3 regions of the Streptomyces sp. NPDC088553 genome follow, and region 1 is predicted to be linked to each of the others. Evidence: riboswitches for the same ligand, from Rfam matches in the RefSeq annotation. Region 1 holds a riboswitch; each other region holds the start of a gene.
What was found. Region 1 has a riboswitch for thiamine pyrophosphate ahead of thiC (phosphomethylpyrimidine synthase ThiC). Riboswitches for the same ligand answer to the same signal wherever they lie in the genome.
Positions count from the first base shown of each region.

Region 2: another riboswitch for thiamine pyrophosphate. It lies ahead of thiO (glycine oxidase ThiO); the one in region 1 lies ahead of thiC (phosphomethylpyrimidine synthase ThiC).
Region 3: another riboswitch for thiamine pyrophosphate. It lies ahead of ACIP8Z_RS31430 (thiamine ABC transporter substrate binding subunit); the one in region 1 lies ahead of thiC (phosphomethylpyrimidine synthase ThiC).

Region 1 is NZ_JBIVMG010000006.1:197,513-200,780, forward strand. Features, by position in the region: gene thiC (phosphomethylpyrimidine synthase ThiC) at 1-1,283, opposite strand, end outside; TPP riboswitch at 1,277-1,423, opposite strand; gene ACIP8Z_RS21480 (YibE/F family protein) at 1,495-2,958, shown strand; gene ACIP8Z_RS21485 (SsgA family sporulation/cell division regulator) at 3,034-3,268, opposite strand, start outside.
Region 2 is NZ_JBIVMG010000010.1:130,497-133,764, forward strand. Features, by position in the region: gene ACIP8Z_RS30335 (Rv2175c family DNA-binding protein) at 1-301, opposite strand, end outside; gene ACIP8Z_RS30340 (NAD(P)/FAD-dependent oxidoreductase) at 345-1,580, opposite strand; TPP riboswitch at 1,663-1,776, shown strand; gene thiO (glycine oxidase ThiO) at 1,774-3,180, shown strand; gene thiS (sulfur carrier protein ThiS) at 3,177-3,268, shown strand, end outside.
Region 3 is NZ_JBIVMG010000011.1:98,678-101,945, reverse strand. Features, by position in the region: gene ACIP8Z_RS31440 (MFS transporter) at 1-321, shown strand, start outside; gene rlmN (23S rRNA (adenine(2503)-C(2))-methyltransferase RlmN) at 369-1,475, shown strand; TPP riboswitch at 1,505-1,615, shown strand; gene ACIP8Z_RS31430 (thiamine ABC transporter substrate binding subunit) at 1,699-2,808, shown strand; gene ACIP8Z_RS31425 (ABC transporter permease) at 2,847-3,268, shown strand, end outside.

The DNA.
Region 1 (3,268 bases):
AGCGGGCCGAGCGTGTAGAACGGCGCCTCCTCGCAGATCTCCTGCTGGAGGTCGATGTTCTCCTTGATCTTGTGCATCGGGACGTGCCCGGGGCCCTCGATCATCGTCTGCACGTTGTGCCGCTTGGCGATCGTGTTCAGCTCGCCGAGCGTGCGCAGCTCAGCGAACTGCGCCTCGTCGTTGGCGTCCGCGATCGAGCCGGGGCGCAGCCCGTCGCCGAGCGAGTACGTGACGTCGTACGTCGCGAGGATGTCGCAGAGCTCCTCGAAGTGCGTGTAGAGGAAGTTCTCCTTGTGGTGCGCGAGACACCACGCCGCCATGATCGAGCCGCCGCGCGAGACGATGCCGGTCTTGCGGCGCGCGGTGAGGGGCACGTACGGCAGGAGTACGCCGGCGTGCACCGTCATGTAGTCCACGCCCTGCTCGGCCTGCTCGATGACCGTGTCCTTGTAGATCTCCCAGGTCAGGTCCTCGGCGCGGCCGTCGACCTTCTCCAGCGCCTGGTAGAGCGGCACGGTGCCGATGGGCACGGGGGAGTTGCGCAGGACCCACTCGCGGGTGGTGTGGATGTTGCGGCCGGTGGACAGGTCCATGACCGTGTCGGCGCCCCACTTGGTCGCCCAGGTCATCTTCTCCACCTCCTCCTCGATGGAGGAGGTGACGGCGGAGTTGCCGATGTTGGCGTTGACCTTCACCAGGAACCGCTTGCCGATGATCATCGGCTCGATCTCCGGGTGGTTGACGTTCGCCGGGAGCACCGCGCGGCCCGCCGCGATCTCCTCCCGTACGACCTCGGGGGAGACGTTCTCCCGGATCGCCACGTACTCCATCTCCGGGGTGATCTCCCCCCGGCGGGCGTACGCGAGCTGGGTCACGGCCTGGCCGTCGCGGCCGCGGCGCGGCACACGCGGCCCGCCGGGGAAGACCGCATCGAGGTTCTTCAGTCCCCCGCCGCGCGGCGAGGTGTGCTTGATGCCGTCGTCCTCGGGGCGGGCCGGGCGGCCCGCGTACTCCTCGGTGTCGCCGCGCGCGATGATCCAGTTCTCGCGCAGCGGCGGAAGGCCCCGCCGTACGTCGGTGTCGACGGTGGGGTCGGTGTACGGGCCGGACGTGTCGTACAGCGTGACGTCCTTGCCGTTGGTGAGGTGCACCTGACGGACCGGCACCCTGAGGTCGGGGCGCGAGCCCTGGACGTACCCCTTGTGCCAGCCCGGCGTGCGGGCGCCGTCGGCAGAGGTGTCGTCCTGCTCGGAGGCAGGCGTGCGTGCATCCTGAATGGTCATGAGACCGATCTCCCTACGCCGGCATTACCCGGTAACAGGTTCGGCGGTCGGCGCAGCCTCCTCCCGTACGTACATCAGTACGCGCGTACGGTGATCAGCGCCCTCTCAGCCCGGTGCTCCGAGCTCCCGCGTGTGCAAAGGTGCCACCACGCTAGCGTCATCCCTGGCGTGCTGAACAGTGGGCCCCCGCCGTTCTTGCGATGATCGGTCGGTGACTTCCCCCCGACAGACTCCCGAGCCGCACGGCCACGACCACGATCACAGCCCTCACCAACATGCTCAGCCACACGGCTCTCACGGGCACGGTCCGGCACAAGGATCGCAGGCATCGCACGGATCGCAGGGATCGCACGGGCACGGTCCGGCACACGGATCCCACGGGCACAGCCACAGCCATGGGCCCGCCACCCCGGTCTCCCGGCATCTGCGCAGGGTCATCGCCGCGATCCTGATCCCCTTCGCCACGGCGGTCGTGGTCGGGCTCGTGGTTCTGTGGCCGGGTGGCACCCCGCCGCACGAGCGCACCGGCGTCGGCTTCGACCGGCAGACCGAGCAGGGCAAGGTCGTCGCCGTCCAGCAGGTGGACTGTGCCTCCGTGAACGCCGGGCAGGTCCCGCCGACCGGTGACACCTCGACCCCGCAGGGCCGCGAAGCCGTCAACGCGCAGCAGGGGGAGTGCGAGAAGGCGACGATCGAGGTCACCAGCGGTCCGGAGAAGGGGCGGACGTTCACCGAGATCGTGCAGCCGGACGCACCGCGCCAACTGCACGAGGGTCAGGGCGTGGTCGTGGCGTACGCCCCCGACGCCCCGCGCGATCTGCAGTACTCGGTCACCGATGTGAACCGGAAGGTCCCGCTGGCGGTGCTCGCCGCGATCTTCGCGGTCGCGGTCGTGGTCGTCGGCCGGATGAAGGGCGTGATGGCCCTGATCGCGCTGATCGTGAGCTTCCTGATCCTGACGTTCTTCATCCTGCCGGCGATCCTGGACGGGTCGAATCCGCTGGTCGTGGCGGTGGTCGGATCGAGCGCCATCATGCTGATCGCGCTCTACATGTGCCACGGGCTCTCGGCCCGCACCTCGGTCGCGGTGCTCGGGACGCTGATCTCCCTGCTGCTGACCGGTCTGCTCGGCTCGGTGTTCATCGGCTGGGCCTCGCTGAGTGGCAACACCGACGACAACACCGGTCTGATCCACGGCCTGTACCCGGACATCGACATGTCCGGTCTGCTCCTGGCCGGGGTGATCATCGGCTCGCTCGGTGTGCTCGACGACGTCACGGTGACCCAGACGTCGGCGGTCTGGGAGCTGAACCAGGCCGACCCGGGCATGGGGCCGCGCGCGCTCTACCGGGCCGGTATCCGGATCGGCCGCGACCACATCGCCTCGGTCGTGAACACTCTGATGCTCGCCTACGCGGGTGCCGCCCTCCCGCTGCTGCTGCTCTTCTCCATCGCGCAGAGCAGCATGGGGACGGTGGCCAACAGCGAGCTGGTCGCCGAGGAGATCGTCCGGACGCTCGTCGGATCGATCGGTCTGGTCGCCGCCGTGCCGCTGACCACGGCGCTCGCGGCGCTGGTGGTCTCCGCCGACCGCACGGACGCCGGGGGACGGCCGGGCACGGACGTCCCAAAGCCCGCGGCGGTACGGGGCGGACGGCGCCGCCGCGCGAAGTGAGGTGCACCGGTCGACGCGCGCCGAGACGGTACGTGAGGACCGACCGGGCCCGGTACAGGGGGACGGGCCGCCGACTCAGGCGGCCGGACCCGCGTTCTCCTCGGCCAGAATCCGGCCCAGGGCGGCCTCCAGATTGTCCTCGAAGTCACCGAGTGTCCGTTCCTGGCCGAGTGGCACCAGTTTGTCGGTACGGTCGAGGAACGCGACCAACGGCGGTGCGCTCGCCCGGAACAGGGCTCGATCGCCGCCGACCTGGAGCCGGATGGAGACGTCCGAGAGGCCCTCGGGCTCCGTCGGGGCAATGTGCACA
Region 2 (3,268 bases), on a different contig from region 1:
CGGGCGTGCCCGGCAGGCTCTCGTCCGGAGTGAAGAGCCACTCCAGCATCTCCTCGTCGGTGAAGCCGTCGTCCCGCAGCACGGTCAGGAGCCCGACGAGCCCCTTGACGATCTTGTCGCCCTGGATGAAGGCGGCGGGGATCTGCAGGGCGTTGTTCTCTCCACGGCGCACGGCGATGAGCTGACCGTCCTTGATCAGCTGCCGCACGCGCGTCACCTCGACATCGAGCATCTCCGCGATGTCGGGCACATAGAGCCAGGCGGGGACGAGCGCATCGATCTTTACGTCAATCTCGGTCACAGGACAAGCCTGCCATCCCGGACTGACAGTCGGTAGTCGGGCCCTAGACGACTGCCGCCTTCAGGGGGACGGAGGGGTCCGCCGCGCGCGTGGGGTCGACGGCGGTGGCCGTCTCGATGAGCTTGCGGCCCTGGGCCAGGTCGCGGGGGCGGCCGACCGCGAGCAGGGCCACCGGGACCCCGGCGCGCAGCCACAGCACGGACCAGGTCTTGTCCGCCGGGTCGCCGCGCCGGAGCAGCTCGTCGGCGTCCGCGTGGTGCCCGGCGTACTGGACGAAGCGGCCGAACTGCTCGGACCAGAAGTACGGGACGGGGTCGTACGGCCCGGGGTCCGTCCCCGTACCGGCCCCGGCGATCGTCGCGGCGACCGTGCGGGGGCCCTGGAGCGCGTTGTCCCAGTGGTGGACGAGGAGGCGGCGCCCGTAGCGGGCGGAGGGGAAGGAGGCGCAGTCCCCGACGGCGTACACGTCGGGCAGGCTGGTGCGCAGCCACTCGTCGGCGGTGACGGCGCCGCTCGGGTCGAGGGCGACCCCGGAGCCGGTGAGCCATCCGGTGGCGGGGCGGGCGCCGATGCCGACGACGACGGCGTCGGCGGGCAGCTCGCGGCCGTCGTCGAGGACGACCCTGCCCGGCGTGCCGGGCTCGACGGTGCGGACGCGCGCGTGGGTGAGGAGTTCGGCGCCGTTCTCGCCGTACCACTCGGCCATGGGGGTGGTGACCTCGGTGGGCAGGGCTCCGGCGAGGGGGCGGTCGGCGGCCTCGACGACGGTGACGGCGCAGCCGGCCTCGCGGGCGGCGGTGGCGAACTCCGCGCCGATCCAGCCGGCGCCGACGACCACGACGCTGTGCCTGCGCTCCAGGACGGGCCCGAGGCGGACGGCGTCGTCGAGGGTCCGCAGCAGATGGACCCCGGGGACGCCCTCGGTGCCGGGCAGGGTGATCGGCTGGGCGCCGGTGGCGACGACCAGGACGTCGTACGCGACGGGCCCGGCCTCGGTGTCGATCTCGTGGTCGGCGGCGCGCAGTCCGGTGACGTCGAGGCCGAGGCGGAGCTCGACGCCGAGCTCCTCGAAGTCGACGTCGAAGGCGGAGCCCTCGGCCTTGCCGAGGAGGACGGCCTTGGAGAGCGGGGGCCGGTCGTAGGGCTGGTGGGGCTCTGCCCCGATGAGGGTCACGGGGCCGGTGAAACCCTGTTCGCGCAGGGCGACGGCGGTCTGGACGCCCGCCATGCCGGCGCCGACGATCACGACGTGCTGCTGTGCCTGCTTCTGCTCGCTCACCCGACCACCTTACGCATCTGACGGACCGTCAGGAAGGGAGGGGTCTGCGGCCCCCCGGGGGCGGAAGCTAGTGTGTCGGGCGTAAAGCACTCGCGGGAGCCCGGACGCACCGGGCTGAGAGGGAGGCTGGGACGGCCTCCGACCGTACGAACCTGATCCGGGTCATGCCGGCGAAGGGAGGGGCTGGACGCCCATGCGTTCTTCCGAAGTCCAGGTGTCCGAGGACCACGCGTCCGGGGCGGATCTGCCGGACGAGGGTGGGTCCGACGCGAACGCGCCGGGTGCCCCTGCGGCCGACGCGAGTCGGCCCGACGCGGGTGGGTCCGACGTGGATCCGTCCCACGCGGGTCAACCCGATACAGGTGGGTCCGACGCGGATCGGCCCGACACGGATCCGTCCGACGCCGGTCCGCTCGGCGTCCGCCGGGCCGGGGCCCGTGGCGCCGACGTCCTCGTCGTCGGGGGTGGCATCATCGGCCTGGTCACGGCCTGGCGGGCCGCGCGACGCGGCCTGCGCACCGCCGTGATCGACCCGGCCCCGGGCGGCGGCGCCGCCCACGTCGCGGCCGGGATGCTCGCCGCCGTCACCGAACTCCACTACGGCGAGGAGACCCTCCTCGGGCTCAACCTCGCCTCCGCCGCCCGCTATCCCGCGTTCGTCGCCGAGCTTCTGGAGGCCACCGGCCACGACGTCGGCTACCGCGCCTGCGGCACCCTCGCCGTCGCCCTCGACGCCGACGACCGGGCCCACCTGCGCGAACTGCACGCCCTGCAGACCCGCTGCGGGCTCACCTCGGAGTGGCTCAGCGGCCGCGAGTGCCGCCGCCTCGAACCGATGCTGGCCCCGGGAGTCCGCGGCGGGCTCCGGGTGGACGGCGACCACCAGGTCGATCCCCGCCGGCTCGCCGCCGCGCTCCTCGTCGCCTGCGAACGGGCCGGGGTGGTCTTCCACCGCGACCTCGCGCAGAGCCTGACGGTGGTACGGGACCGGGCGCGCGGTGTCGTGCTCGCCGGGGGCGGGGAACTGACGGCCGACCAGGTCGTCCTCGCCGCGGGCAGCCTGAGCGGCCGCCTCGCGGGCGTGCCGGACGAGGTGCTTCCGCCGGTGCGCCCCGTGAAGGGCCAGGTGCTGCGGCTGCGCGTACCGGCCCCGTACGCCCCCTTCCTCTCCCGGACGGTCCGGGCCGTCGTCCGCGGCAGCCACGTCTACCTGGTGCCCCGCGAGAACGGCGAACTCGTCGTCGGCGCCACCAGTGAGGAACTCGGCTGGGACACCACGGTGACGGCGGGCGGGGTGTACGAGCTGCTGCGCGACGCCCACGAGCTCGTCCCGGGGCTGACGGAGCTGCCGCTGACCGAGACGCTTGCGGGCCTGCGCCCCGCGTCGCCCGACAACGCGCCGCTGCTCGGCCCCACCTCCCTGCCCGGGCTGCACCTGGCCACCGGCCACTACCGCAACGGGGTCCTGCTCACCCCCGTCACCGGCGACGTCATGGCCGAGGTGCTCGCCACGGGGGTCCTGCCCGACGAGGCCCGCCCCTTCACCCCCCGCCGTTTCTCCCCCGCGCCCGCGCCCGTACGTCAGGAGCAGCCCGCATGAACGTGTCCGTGAACGGAGAGGCCCGCGTGCTCTCCGGCCCCGTCTCCCTCGACGCCCTCGTGGCGACCCTGACCCAGGCCCGCTCCGG
Region 3 (3,268 bases), on a different contig from region 1:
GGCTCCCTGATGATCGCCGCGCTCACCTCGTCGTTCCTGGGCGCCGTGGAGCGCAACGAGGCCATCCCGGCCGAGGTGAAGAGCCAGGCCGCCGTCGAGCTGCAGAGCGGTGTCCCGTTCCTCTCGGACGCCCAGCTGACGACCGCCCTCGACGAGGCGGGCACCAGCGAGGAGGTCACCGAGGCCGCCCTGGAGGCGAACGCCGCCGCCCGCCTGGACGGCCTGAAGGCGGCCCTCGCGATCCTGGCCGGCGCGTCCGTCGTGGCGCTCTTCTTCACCCACCGCATCCCCCGGACCCAGCCCCGGGCCCCGGCACCCTGAGCCGGCGAACCGGGCCACGCGCGCGCGTCTGCGACACTGGTACCACCATGCCCAAGCCCGGAGAACTCACTTTCGTCGCCCCCCGCGGAGCCAAGAAGCCGCCGCGGCACCTGGCCGACCTCACGCCCGCCGAGCGGAAGGAGGCCGTCGCCGCGATCGGCGAGAAGCCGTTCCGCGCCAAGCAGCTGTCCACCCACTACTTCGCGCGGTACGCGCACGATCCCGCGGAGTGGACGGACATTCCGGCCGCCTCGCGGGAGAAGCTGGCCGGGGAGCTGCTGCCCGATCTGATGTCCGTGGTGCGGCACATCTCGTGCGACGACGACACCACCCGCAAGACCCTGTGGCGGCTGCACGACGGCACGCTCGTCGAGTCGGTGCTCATGCGCTACCCGGACCGGGTGACGATGTGCATCTCCTCGCAGGCCGGCTGCGGGATGAACTGCCCGTTCTGTGCGACGGGGCAGGCCGGGCTCGACCGGAACCTGTCGACCGCCGAGATCGTGCACCAGATCGTGGACGGCATGCGGTCGCTGCGGGACGGGGAGGTGCCCGGGGGACCGGCGCGGCTCTCCAACATCGTGTTCATGGGCATGGGCGAGCCGCTCGCGAACTACAAGCGGGTCGTCGGTGCCATCCGGCGCCTCACCGACCCCGAGCCGGACGGTCTCGGGCTCTCGCAGCGCGGGATCACCGTCTCCACCGTCGGGCTCGTGCCCGCGATGCTGCGGTTCGCCGACGAGGGCTTCAAGTGCCGGCTCGCGGTCTCGCTGCACGCCCCGGACGACGAGCTCCGGGACACCCTGGTGCCGGTCAACACGCGCTGGAAGGTGCGTGAGGTCCTCGATGCGGCCTGGGAGTACGCGGAGAAGTCCGGCCGCCGGATCTCCATCGAGTACGCGCTCATCCGGGACATCAACGACCAGGCGTGGCGCGGTGACCTGCTGGGCCGGCTGCTCAAGGGGCGTCGGGTGCACGTCAACCTGATCCCGCTGAACCCGACGCCGGGTTCGAAGTGGACGGCCTCGCGTCCGGAGGACGAGAAGGCCTTCGTGGAGGCCATCGCCCGCCACGGCGTGCCGGTGACGGTGCGGGACACCCGGGGCCAGGAGATCGACGGTGCCTGTGGACAGCTGGCGGCCGCCGAGCGCTGACCTTGTACTCTGAGGTCGAACACATCTCCATATTCCGACAGGGGAGCGCCACAGCGCTGAGAGTGCGGTCACCGTAGGACCGCAGACCCTCTGAACCTTGCCCAGGTCATTCTGGGTAGGAAGTTCGGTCGTTAACTCAAGCTGTTGCGCCCTGCCCGCGTCCGGTCCCGCCGGTCGTGGGCAGGGCCGCGTCTCTTCCTGGTCATACCCAGGAGGAATCTCAGTGAGCACCACTCCGGTGAGCATCAAGAAGGCCGCCGCCGCCGCGCTCGTCGCGGCGCTGGGCGTCACCACCCTCGCCGCCTGCGGCACGGATGACGTCCGCGAGGCCGGCGGCAAGTCCGGCGCGCCCGCGCCGAAGACCGTGACCCTCGTGAGCCACGACTCGTTCAACGCCTCCAAGGAGGTGCTGGCCGACTTCACGAAGCAGACCGGCTTCACCGTCAAGGTGCTGAAGAGCGGCGACGCCGGCGAGGCCGTCAACAAGGAGATCCTGACCAAGGGCTCCCCGCAGGGCGACGTCTTCTTCGGCGTCGACAACACCCTGCTGTCCCGCGCCCTCGACAACGGCATCTTCGTGCCCTACGCGGCGAAGGGCCTGGACCGCGTCCCGGCCGCGTACCAGCTCGACAAGGAGCAGCGGGTCACGCCGGTCGACTCCGGTGACATCTGCGTCAACTACGACAAGAAGTACTTCGCCGACAAGAAGCTGGCGCCGCCGGTGACCTTCGACGACCTGGCGAAGCCGGCGTACAAGGACCTGCTCGTCGTCGAGAACCCCGAGCGGTCCTCCCCGGGCCTCGGCTTCCTCCTCGGTACGGCCGCGAAGTACGGGGACGAGGGCTGGCAGGACTACTGGACGAAGCTCAAGGCCAACGGCGTGAAGACCGTCGACAGCTGGGAGCTCGCCTACAACCAGGAGTTCTCCGGCTCGGCCGGCGGCAAGCAGGCCAAGGGCGACCGGCCGCTCGTCGTGTCGTACGCCTCCAGCCCGCCGGTCGAGGTGCTCTACGGCGAGCCGCAGCCGAAGGTGGCCCCCACCGGGGTCTCCACCGGCACCTGCTTCCGGCAGACCGAGTTCGCGGGCCTGCTGAACGGCGCGAAGAACCCCGAGGGCGGCAAGGCGCTGATCGACTTCCTGATCTCCAAGAAGTTCCAGGAGGACATGCCGCTCCAGATGTTCGTCAACCCGGTGGCGAAGGACGCGGCCCTGCCCGAGCTGTTCACCCGGCACGGTGTGGTCGTCGACAAGCCGGAGACGATGGCGCCGGAGAAGATCGCCGAGAAGCGTGACCCGTGGATCCAGCAGTGGTCGTCGCTCGTTCTGAAGTAGTCCCCGACCGCCGGGGAAGCGCGGCGCGGCTCGGCCTGATGGCCGTGCCCGTCGCCTTCTTCGTGCTCTTCTTCGCCTGGCCCGTCGTCTCGATCGTCGAGCGCGGGCTCCGGGTCGACGGCGTGTGGCGGTTCGGCCGGTTCGGCGGGACGCTGAGCCGGCCGGAGATCCTCGACGTCCTGTGGTTCACGCTCTGGCAGGCCCTCGCGTCCACCGGTCTCACCCTGCTGATCGCGCTGCCCGGCGCGTACGTCTTCGCGCGCTTCGAGTTCCGCGGCAAGGGCCTGCTGCGCGCGGTCGTCACCGTGCCCTTCGTGATGCCGACCGTCATGGTCGGCACGGCCTTCCTGGCGCTCGTCGGCCGCGGCGGGCTCCTCGACGAGCTGTGGGGCGTACGGCTCGACACCACGGTCTGGGCGATCCTGATCGCCCATGTGTTCTTCAACTACGCCGTCGTCGT